4 regions of the Streptomyces sp. NPDC008121 genome follow, and region 1 is predicted to be linked to each of the others. Evidence: riboswitches for the same ligand, from Rfam matches in the RefSeq annotation. Region 1 holds a riboswitch; each other region holds the start of a gene.

Region 1 (2,189 bases):
CGCCGGGGCGCTCGGTCAGCTGCTGCCGCCGGGCGCCGGCGGATCGGCGCTGCGGTCGGTCGCCTTCTTCGACGGCGCGGGCGCGGGCTCACCGCTCCTGGTGCTCGGCGTCTGGGCGGCGCTGGGCCTCGCCGCGGTCGCCCTGGGCGGCCGCCGCACCCGGCCGGCCACCGAGCCGGAGACCACTCCGGCGCCGCAGCCGGCCCCGGTGGGCTGACGCCCCCACGAAAACGGCCGCGTGCCCCCGCTGTAGCGGACGGGGGCACGCGGCTTTCGCGTGCGCGCAGGGGCGGGCACGCGGCTCGGTTCCAAGGGGCCGGCGCGAGGGGCATCTCGCTGCAGATCGGCTCCCCCTGCGGGCGAGAGCGAGGTGCACGCCGACCCGCCGGCCCGTGCGCTGCGCGTGCTGGACGGCGAGGGGCCGGCGGAACGGGTCACCGTTCGGACGGCGAGCGGCGGGCGGAACGGGTCACTCTTCCGAGGACTCCGGCGAGTTGACATTCCCGCGTGTCGTGTCGAGGTCCACTCGGCCCACGAGGTGCGCAGAATCCCTCCCCCGTTCGGCGTAGTCGACGAATCCACATATGACCGGGGCGGGTTGCACGGCAGGTGTACACATCTGGCTGAATCAGGCGTTCCACCCCTGGTGCGGGGCCCCTTGGGCAAACCTCTGAAGATCACGAAACCTTCTTGTCCACCCGAACGGGTCAGTCGTGAGGAGCCTCACATATCGCCGTTTCAACTCGGATTTCACCCCGGATGTGGGTCAAGATCCGTGACGACGACAAGCCCCCGCCACCACGGCGGGGCGGTCCGGGCGGACGCCGAGTCCTGCCGCTGTCCCGGACGTCTGGTCGACAGAGGTGGATCGGCAGGAGTGGAGGACCCGAGCAACACGGGACGACCGGGCACGTGGGCCGTTCCTCGGGGTGAAGCCGCAGCCGCGGCCGGGCATCTTCGCCTGCCCGAACCCGACAGGTCATCCTTCACAGGCGGCTGACGAAGGGTTGCGCATGACCGCGCAGATTCATGTCCCGTCCCTGCTGTCCCGGGCCGGAGCCGTCTCGGCTCTCACCCTCGCCGCCGTCGGCGGCACGCTGCTGGCACCAGGTGCCGCACCAGAGGCCCAGGCCGCGACCTCACACGCCAACAAGGCCCTGAGCGTCGCCGCCTCCAAGAAGGGAGCGCCCTACAAGTACGGCGCGTCCGGACCCAGCCGGTTCGACTGCTCGGGGCTCACGGTCTACTCGTACAAGAAGGCGGGCAAGTCACTGCCCCGTACGGCGCAGCAGCAGTACAACAAGACCAAGCACATCTCCGCCTCCAGCAGGAAGCACGGAGACCTGGTCTTCTTCCACTCCGGGGGAAGGGTCTACCACGTGGGCATCTACGCTGGTCAGAACAGGATCTGGCACTCCCCCAAGACCGGCTCCTGGGTCAAGCTCGACAAGATCTGGTCCTCGAAGATCTACTACGGCAGGGTCCGCTGACGGGTCGTCCGACCGCGCTGCCGGAGACCGGCTGAGGGCGCCCTGCCGGCCGCGGAGCCGGGGGCCGCGGCCCGACGCCCGGTCAGGTCCCCGCGAGCGGCGCCGAGACCGGGCGCCGGAGCGCCCAGGGCAGGTCGATCCAGACCGTCTTGCCGCCCTCGTCGGTCGGAGTGACCGAGAGCCGGCCACCCGCCTCCGCCGCGAGGAAACGGATGATCACCATCCCCCGGCCGTTGTCCTGCTGGACCGCGGCCGGGAGTCTTCGCGGCCAGCGCGGGTGGCTGTCGGTGACCCCGACGTACAACCGCTCCTCGCGCTCCAGCCGGACGTCGACGGTGAAGGTGGGCGACTGCCCGAAGGTGTGCTGAACGGCGTTGGTGGCCAGCTCCGAGACGATCAGCCGGACCGTGTCGCCGGTGTCGCTGTCGTCCTCGAGCCCCCACCCCCGGAGGACGTCGTCCACGTATCTGCGGGCGGCGGACACCGAGGCGGGATCGCTCGGCAGCGTGACGGATGCTTCCTGATGGTCTGCCATGGCGACGCTGTCCTTCCCACCGGGGGCACGCCCCGGACTGCACGTCGCGTCAGCGTGCCACCGATCGTGCCGCCATAGGGGCCGATCGCCCAAGATATGCAGATATCAGTCCCCCGAAGCGGTGAACTCGGGCGTGTCGCGGGGCCGCCGGGGACGGCCCGGGC
Region 2 (2,189 bases), on a different contig from region 1:
GAAGCATGCGGCGCAGGGTCTCTTTGGCCTTGCGGCAAGAGCCTAACCGGCTCCGGGGCTCCCGTCGGCCGGGCGCCCGCCCGCTGGGACGAAAAAGGACCCGGGGGCATGCATATGGGGCCAAAGGCCCTCAGATCTACTCGGCGGTAACCACGGGTGGGGCCCGGACGCGCGGAACCCCGGCCCGCAGCGCTCGGGGGAAGGGCGCTGCGGACCGGGGTGGTCACCGCGGGAGGGTCGTGGGGCCCGTGCGAGCCGCCGGACGCGCACGGGCCGCCGGGCTCACTTCAGGTGGAGCTGCTGGCCCGGGTAGATCAGGTCGGCGTCGTCGACGATGTCCTTGTTGAGCTCGAAGAGCTTCGCCCAGCCGCCCTTGACGTCGTGGGCGGCGGCGATCGTGCTCAGGGTGTCGTCGGCCTTGACCTTGTACTCGCCGTCACCCTTCTCGACCTTCTTGCCGGTGGGGGTGGTGACGGTCTTCTTCGGCGCGGCCTTCTTCTCGGCCTTCGGCGCGGTGCGCTTCTCGCTGCGGGTCGTCGGCTGCTCTGCCTTGCGCTCCGGCGCGGGGGCGGCCTGCTCGGCGGAGCCGCCGTCGTACGAGGCGCCGGAGAGGCCCACGCCGCAGCTCGGCCAGGCACCCTTGCCCTGGCCGGCCAGGACCTTCTCGGCGACCTGGATCTGCTGCGACTTGGAGGCCTGGTCGGCGGAGGCGGCGTACGCGGTGCCGCCGTAGGCGGCCCAGGTGGAGGCCGAGAACTGCAGGCCGCCGTAGTAGCCGTTGCCGGTGTTGATGGACCAGTTGCCGCCGGACTCGCACTGGGCGACGGCGTCCCACTCGGAGGACGTGGCGGCGGAGGCGGAGCCCGCGGTCATCAGCGGGGCGGCGACGGCGACACCGGCGACGCCGACGAGCGCGACGGCGCGGGTGGCCTTGGAAGCGCGACGGTGCTTGCCCTTACCCGAAAGCAGCATGGAGTTCTCCTCACCGACGCCTGCGAGGTGAGCTGTCGGGTTCGGACCAAGTGAGTTGTCCGGCCGCGTGACCAGCACGCGGCTCCACCCCAAGCCGGTGTTCCGGCCGTCTCTCAACGGCCGGGACCGGCGCTTACCTTGGGTCCCCCGCTCCTGCCTACGGCGCTTGCGCGACGACTGTTCCCATCGACCGACGGCAGGATTCGGCGTTCCCGGTCGACGGGGCCCGCGGTGGCGAGCGGTGTCGACCGTAAACACAGACCCCCGTGAAGTTCAAAGAGGTCCATAGGGGAGAAATCACCCCTCCTTGCCCCTGCCCAAAAGCCGTTTACGCAGGTGAGAGGCGACAGGAGCAAACTTTGCGGACGTGACACGCCAGTTGGGGCAAAGAGACCCTTGTCTCACTTGCACAGAACCGGACATACAGCCCCTAACTACCCCTGCGCGGGGACGGTTTCGGGGGTCAGGTCGAGGCTCTGGCCAGGGAGGATGAGGTCCGGGTCGGCACCCACCGTTCCACGGTTGGCGTCATAGAGGGCGGTCCAGCCGCCGGGCAGCTCGTTCTGCTGGGCGATCTCGGTGAGGTTGTCCCCCGGCTTGACGGTGTATTCGTCCGCAGTGCCGGGAGTGCCCGTATTGTCCGCAGGCTCTCCAGGGGTGGCGCCCTTTGTCGTCCCGTCAATCCCGGTCGCGCCCTCGGCCGGCTCGCCCGGCGAGGCGTGACGGCCGCCCTCGCGGCTCGCTTCCGTACCGCTTTCGCGCGTGGTGTCCGTTTGGCCCGGCTCTTCGGGGGCGGCGCCGCCGCGGTGCTTGCCGGTGCCGGGGGCGACCGGCTCGGACGGGGTCCCGGACTCCGGCGCGCCGGTGGCCGTGGAGGCGTCCGGCGTCGCCGGGGTGGCGGGCGCGGACGTGGCGGGCGCGGACGCCCGGGGGGTGACGGGCGCGATCGGGGAGGTCCCCGGGGTGGCGGACGCGGACGGGAGGCCGTCGGTCCGGTTCGACTCCGCGGCCGGCCCGGTGGGCTCCTCCGGCGTGATCGGAGGCCCCGGGTCGACGTCGGGGGCGGTGCCGTCGTTGGTCAGACCGGCGATCGGGGCGCAGGTGGCCCACTCGGTGCCGCCCGCGGCGAACGCCCGCTCGGCCACGGTGATCTGCTGCGCCCGGCTGGCGAGGTCCGCACTGGTCGCGTACGACAGGCCGCCGTGCCGCTCCCAGGT
Region 3 (2,189 bases), 460 kb from region 1:
GGTGGGCGAGCAGCAGCAGGAGGCCCGCCATGAAGGTGATCATGGCGGCGAGGCGCGCCGCGCGGCGGTGGAGCGGCCTGCGCGCCCGGGCCCAGGAGGCGGCGAACGCCGTGACGTCCTCGCCGACGACGTCACGCGGCGTGCGCCCGGCGGCCTCGGCGTCCTGGAGGTGCGCGGCCAGCTCGGCGAGCATGTCGCGGAGGGTCGCGTCGTCGATGCCCCGGTACTCCCAGTTGCTGCGGCATATCGCGAGTATGCGTTCGGTTGTCATGTGGTCTTCTCCCCCGTGGGTGCGTCGGTGTCGGGCGGCTCGCCGGTCCCGGCCGCCGCTTCGGCCCGGGCCTCGGTCGGGGCCCGGTCGGTGGTCGCGGTCAGGATGCGGCCGGCCTGCGCGGAGAACTCCCGCCAGACGGTCCGCCCGCTGTCCAGTTCGGCCCGGCCGGGGCCGGTGAGCCGGTAGTACTTGCGGGGCGCGCCGCCGCTGGAGGACGGCGCGCGATAGGACTCGACGAGCCCGGCCCGCTCCATCCGGGCGAGCAGCGGATAGATGCTGCCCTCGCTCACCAGCTCCAGGCCGCTCTCCGTGAGCGCTTCGACGAACTCGTAGCCGTAGCGCGGCCGTTCGCCGATCAGGGAGAGCAGGCACAGGTCGAGCACCCCGCGCAGAAGCTGACTGCGCCGCTGGTCACCGGCGCCCGGCAGCTCCTTTGTCATGCGGTGCATGGTAGTGGTGACTACCTTGCGCCGCAAGACAGCCCTTTCCAGGCCCACCACCCCCCGGAGCTATCGCCCCAAAAGGGATATTCAGGTTTATTGGCCGCATAACCTTATTGTTCTGCACACTCCGGAGAACAAGCGATAAAGAACGACATTACTTACTCAGTGACGTGAATCACGGCGATGCGTGGAACCGTGCCCACCCACCCGTCGATTCCGTACCGCGCAAGGAAGTTCGGCACCGCCCGGCGCTCGATCGAGGGCCACGTCACACAAGGCGCGCGCATTCCGCAATTAACCGCGTCATCGGAGACTTGTTTTCGCCGACATTTCTCGCCTACGGTCACCTGCATTCGGACGGATCGCCGAATCCTGCCACCGCCCGAAAGACCACCTATTCACCCGTCGGCAGGAGCGGGGGACCCACTTTTCTCTCCGGTTCGGGATTCCGGATCGGATCGGGGTGAAGTCGCACGCGTGCGGCCGGGCATCTCCAGCTCGAACCCGACAGCTCACCCCGCAGGCGCCGGAGAGGAACCCATCATGCCTGCACACGGTAAGCACCGGCGCCCCAAGCACCGAACCCTCACCCGCGGTCTCACCCTGGCCGGCACCGGCGGCGCGGCCCTGGCCCTGCCTCTGGTCGCGACGGCCGCCGCCCACGCCGCGCCCGCCCCGGCTTCCGGGACCCCCACCGCCATTGCCGCGGAGAAGACCGTTTCCAGCGCCGCGGAAAAGATCAAAGAATCGATTCCCGCCGCTGCCGCTTCGACCGCCCGCACCTATACGGTCGCGTCCGGTGATTCCCTTTCCTTGATCGCACAGGAACAGGGCGTCCGGGGCGGCTGGAAGGTGCTCTACAACATCAACCGAAGCGTTGTCGGTGACAATCCGTCACTTATCCACCCGGGTCTCGAACTGACGATCCGCAAGCAGGCGGCCGCCGCACCCAAGGCCCCCGCGAAGGCCAAGGCGACGCAGCCCAAGGCGAAGGCCAAGGCCAAGCCGAAGAGCGCGACGAGCACGAGCACCGAGCGCGCCAGCCGCTCGCAGGAGCGCGGCGCCGCCCCCGTGAAGGCCGCCCAGCCGGCCGCTCCCGCCGCCGCGCCCACCGCCCCGCGCTACAGCAACGACCTCGACGGCTGGATCCGCGAGTCGCTCGACATCATGGCCTCGTACGGAATCCCCGGCAGCTACGAGGGCATCCAGCGCAACATCATGCGGGAGTCCTCGGGCAACCCCCAGGCCATCAACCTCTGGGACTCCAACGCCGTGAAGGGCACCCCCTCGAAGGGCCTGCTCCAGGTGATCGAGCCGACCTTCCTGGCCTACCACGTCCCCGGTACGTCGATGGACCTCTTCGACCCGGTCGCGAACATCACCGCCGCCTGCAACTACGCGGCCGACCGCTACGGCTCAATCGACAACGTCAACGGCCCCTACTGATCCTCCCTTCGGAGACGGACACGGCG
Region 4 (2,189 bases), on a different contig from region 1:
AGGTGTGGGCGCCGCCGCAGTACCTCGACTACAGCGGCTACAACCCCTATCGGAGCTGACGCGGTCGACGGCGGGACGCTCAGGCCCCTCGCGCGCAGCCGAGCGGTCGGACGGTCAGGCCCTCGCCGCGGAGTTCAGGCCCTGGCCGCGGTCGTTCAGGCCCCGCGGACTTCAGGACCTGGCCGCGGTCGTTCAGGCCCGCGGGCGATGGTCAGAGGTTCAGGCCCTTGTCGCGCAGCCAGGCGGCCGGGTCCACGCCGGAGCCGCCCGGGGTCTTGACCTCCAGGTGGAGGTGCGGGCCGGTGACGTTGCCGGTGGCGCCGACGCGGCCGATCGTCTCGCCGGTGCCCACCGACTGGCCCGCGGAGGCGGTCATGGAGGACAGGTGGCAGTACCAGACCTCGGTACCGTCCGCGAGCTCCAGGACGATGCGGTAGCCGTACGAGCCGGACCAGCCTGCCGACTTGATGGTGCCGCCGTGGACGGCCTTGACCGGGGTGCCGGTGGGGGCGGCGAGGTCGAGGCCCGTGTGGTAGCCGGAGGACCACATCGAGCCGGACTCGCCGAACGTGGAGGTGATGACGTACGAGGAGGTGGGCAAGGCGTAGCTCGCGGCGAGCTTGGCCAGGCGCTCCGCCTCGGCCTTGGCCGCCGCCTCCGCCTCGGCCTTCTTCTTCGCCTCTGCGGCGGCCTTCTCCGCGGCGCTCGCCTTGGCTGCCGCTTCGGCGGCGGCCTTCTCGGCGGCCGCCTTCTCCGCCGCGGCCTTCTCGGCGGCGTCGGCGGAGGCCTGCTGCTGCTCGGCCTGCTGGAGGATGCGGGCGCGCAACGCCTCGCCGGCGTCGGCGGTGGACGCGGAGGCGGAAGCGGCGGAGGCGGATCCGTTCGCGGAGCCGGCCGTCCCGGTCGCCTCGGCGGGCAGGGCGAGGGTGGCGGTGAGCGGCTGGAGGTTGTCCGTACCGGCGCCGTCGACGCCCTCGGTTCCGCCGGTGCCGTCCGCGATCAGTTCGCCGACGCCGGGCAGTTCGGAGGCGTCGGGGAGGTCGAGGTCGGGAAGGGAGATGGAGACGGCCGGCTTCTCCTGGGCGGTGGCCAGGCCGCCGGCGCCGACGGCGGCGATGACACCGACGCCGAGGACGGTGGAGGAGCGGGCGAAGCCGGAGCGCTGCTTGACCACGCGGTGGCGGCCACCGGAGCGGGCCTGCTGGCGGAGGGAGTCCTCGGTGGGATTCCACTCCTCCCACGCGCCGGTGTCGTTGTCCGTCCCGGCGGCACCCGAGGCACCGAACGCGTCGAAGGGGGCTTCGGGGGCAGGGGTGTTGGACGCCACGGAGGCGTGCTCCTTTCCTTCCTTCTCGCCTACCGGGTTAGCTGACGGGTTCGGAGCAGGAAGGTCTCCTACGAGCACTGCCGCACAGGTGCGAAAGCGCCCGATTCACCCCAAGTAGTGGTTCCCCGGTTCCTTTTCAGGATTCGGCGCGTGCGCACGGTGCCGTCTCTAACGACGGCTGGGACGACCGCGCTGCGTTATCGAACGTTAATAGACAGGGGGTCTGTATTCCAAGCTGTTCCTACTGATCGTTCATGGGATTGCGGGGTAATGGCCCGACTTGCCCCCCACATGACCCTGTTTCAGTGAAAAGGCGCCGACGAAACCGAATCTGATGTTTCGTCAATTGTTATCGGAGCGGGACCTTTCGATCACAGATGGTCACCACAGTCGGCGTCACCGCAGGCCGTCACGGCACCACCGGCATGGTCCGGCGCCGCTCCGGCTGCCCGCGTGCCGGGCGGCTCACCGCCAGCAGCGCCATGTCGTCCGTCGTCCCGCCGCCCGTGTACCGCCGCACGTCGTCGACGAGCGCGTCCAGGAGCTCCTCCGGTCCGGGGAAGATCCGGCCGGCCAGCCGCTCGGCGGGATCGTAAAAGGTGCCGTGGGCGTCGCGCGCCTCGGAGAGGCCGTCGGTGTAGAGGAGCAGCGTGGCGCCCGGCGGGTACGGCGTCTCGTCGGCCCGGTCCGGCCAGGCGGCCAGGTCGCCCATGCCGAGCGGCAGCGCGGCCTGGCTCGGCGCCAGCATGGTCAGGCCGCCGTCGGTGTAGAGCATCAGCGGCTCCGGGTGCCCGCGGTTCACCACCCGTACGAGACCGGCGCCGCGCGGGATCTCCGCGAGGACGGCGGTGGTGAACCCCTC

What was found. Region 1 has a riboswitch for cyclic di-AMP ahead of ACFZBD_RS09655 (NlpC/P60 family protein). Riboswitches for the same ligand answer to the same signal wherever they lie in the genome.
Region 2: linked by a shared signal. The riboswitch ahead of ACFZBD_RS29805 (transglycosylase family protein) and the one ahead of ACFZBD_RS09655 (NlpC/P60 family protein) in region 1 are both predicted to bind cyclic di-AMP.
Region 3: linked by a shared signal. The riboswitch ahead of ACFZBD_RS07655 (transglycosylase SLT domain-containing protein) and the one ahead of ACFZBD_RS09655 (NlpC/P60 family protein) in region 1 are both predicted to bind cyclic di-AMP.
Region 4: linked by a shared signal. The riboswitch ahead of ACFZBD_RS14375 (peptidoglycan DD-metalloendopeptidase family protein) and the one ahead of ACFZBD_RS09655 (NlpC/P60 family protein) in region 1 are both predicted to bind cyclic di-AMP.

The regions. Positions count from the first base shown of each region.
Region 1 is NZ_JBIBHT010000002.1:934,708-936,896, forward strand. Features, by position in the region: gene ACFZBD_RS09650 (ABC transporter permease) at 1-217, shown strand, start outside; cyclic di-AMP (ydaO/yuaA leader) riboswitch at 838-1,010, shown strand; gene ACFZBD_RS09655 (NlpC/P60 family protein) at 1,014-1,490, shown strand; gene ACFZBD_RS09660 (ATP-binding protein) at 1,573-2,025, opposite strand.
Region 2 is NZ_JBIBHT010000010.1:92,444-94,632, forward strand. Features, by position in the region: gene ACFZBD_RS29805 (transglycosylase family protein) at 283-972, opposite strand; cyclic di-AMP (ydaO/yuaA leader) riboswitch at 975-1,147, opposite strand; gene ACFZBD_RS29810 (transglycosylase family protein) at 1,407-2,189, opposite strand, start outside.
Region 3 is NZ_JBIBHT010000002.1:471,244-473,432, forward strand. Features, by position in the region: gene ACFZBD_RS07645 (hypothetical protein) at 1-271, opposite strand, end outside; gene ACFZBD_RS07650 (helix-turn-helix transcriptional regulator) at 268-714, opposite strand; cyclic di-AMP (ydaO/yuaA leader) riboswitch at 1,071-1,256, shown strand; gene ACFZBD_RS07655 (transglycosylase SLT domain-containing protein) at 1,261-2,163, shown strand.
Region 4 is NZ_JBIBHT010000004.1:16,911-19,099, forward strand. Features, by position in the region: gene ACFZBD_RS14370 (PrsW family glutamic-type intramembrane protease) at 1-59, shown strand, start outside; gene ACFZBD_RS14375 (peptidoglycan DD-metalloendopeptidase family protein) at 212-1,327, opposite strand; cyclic di-AMP (ydaO/yuaA leader) riboswitch at 1,339-1,486, opposite strand; gene ACFZBD_RS14380 (SpoIIE family protein phosphatase) at 1,737-2,189, opposite strand, start outside.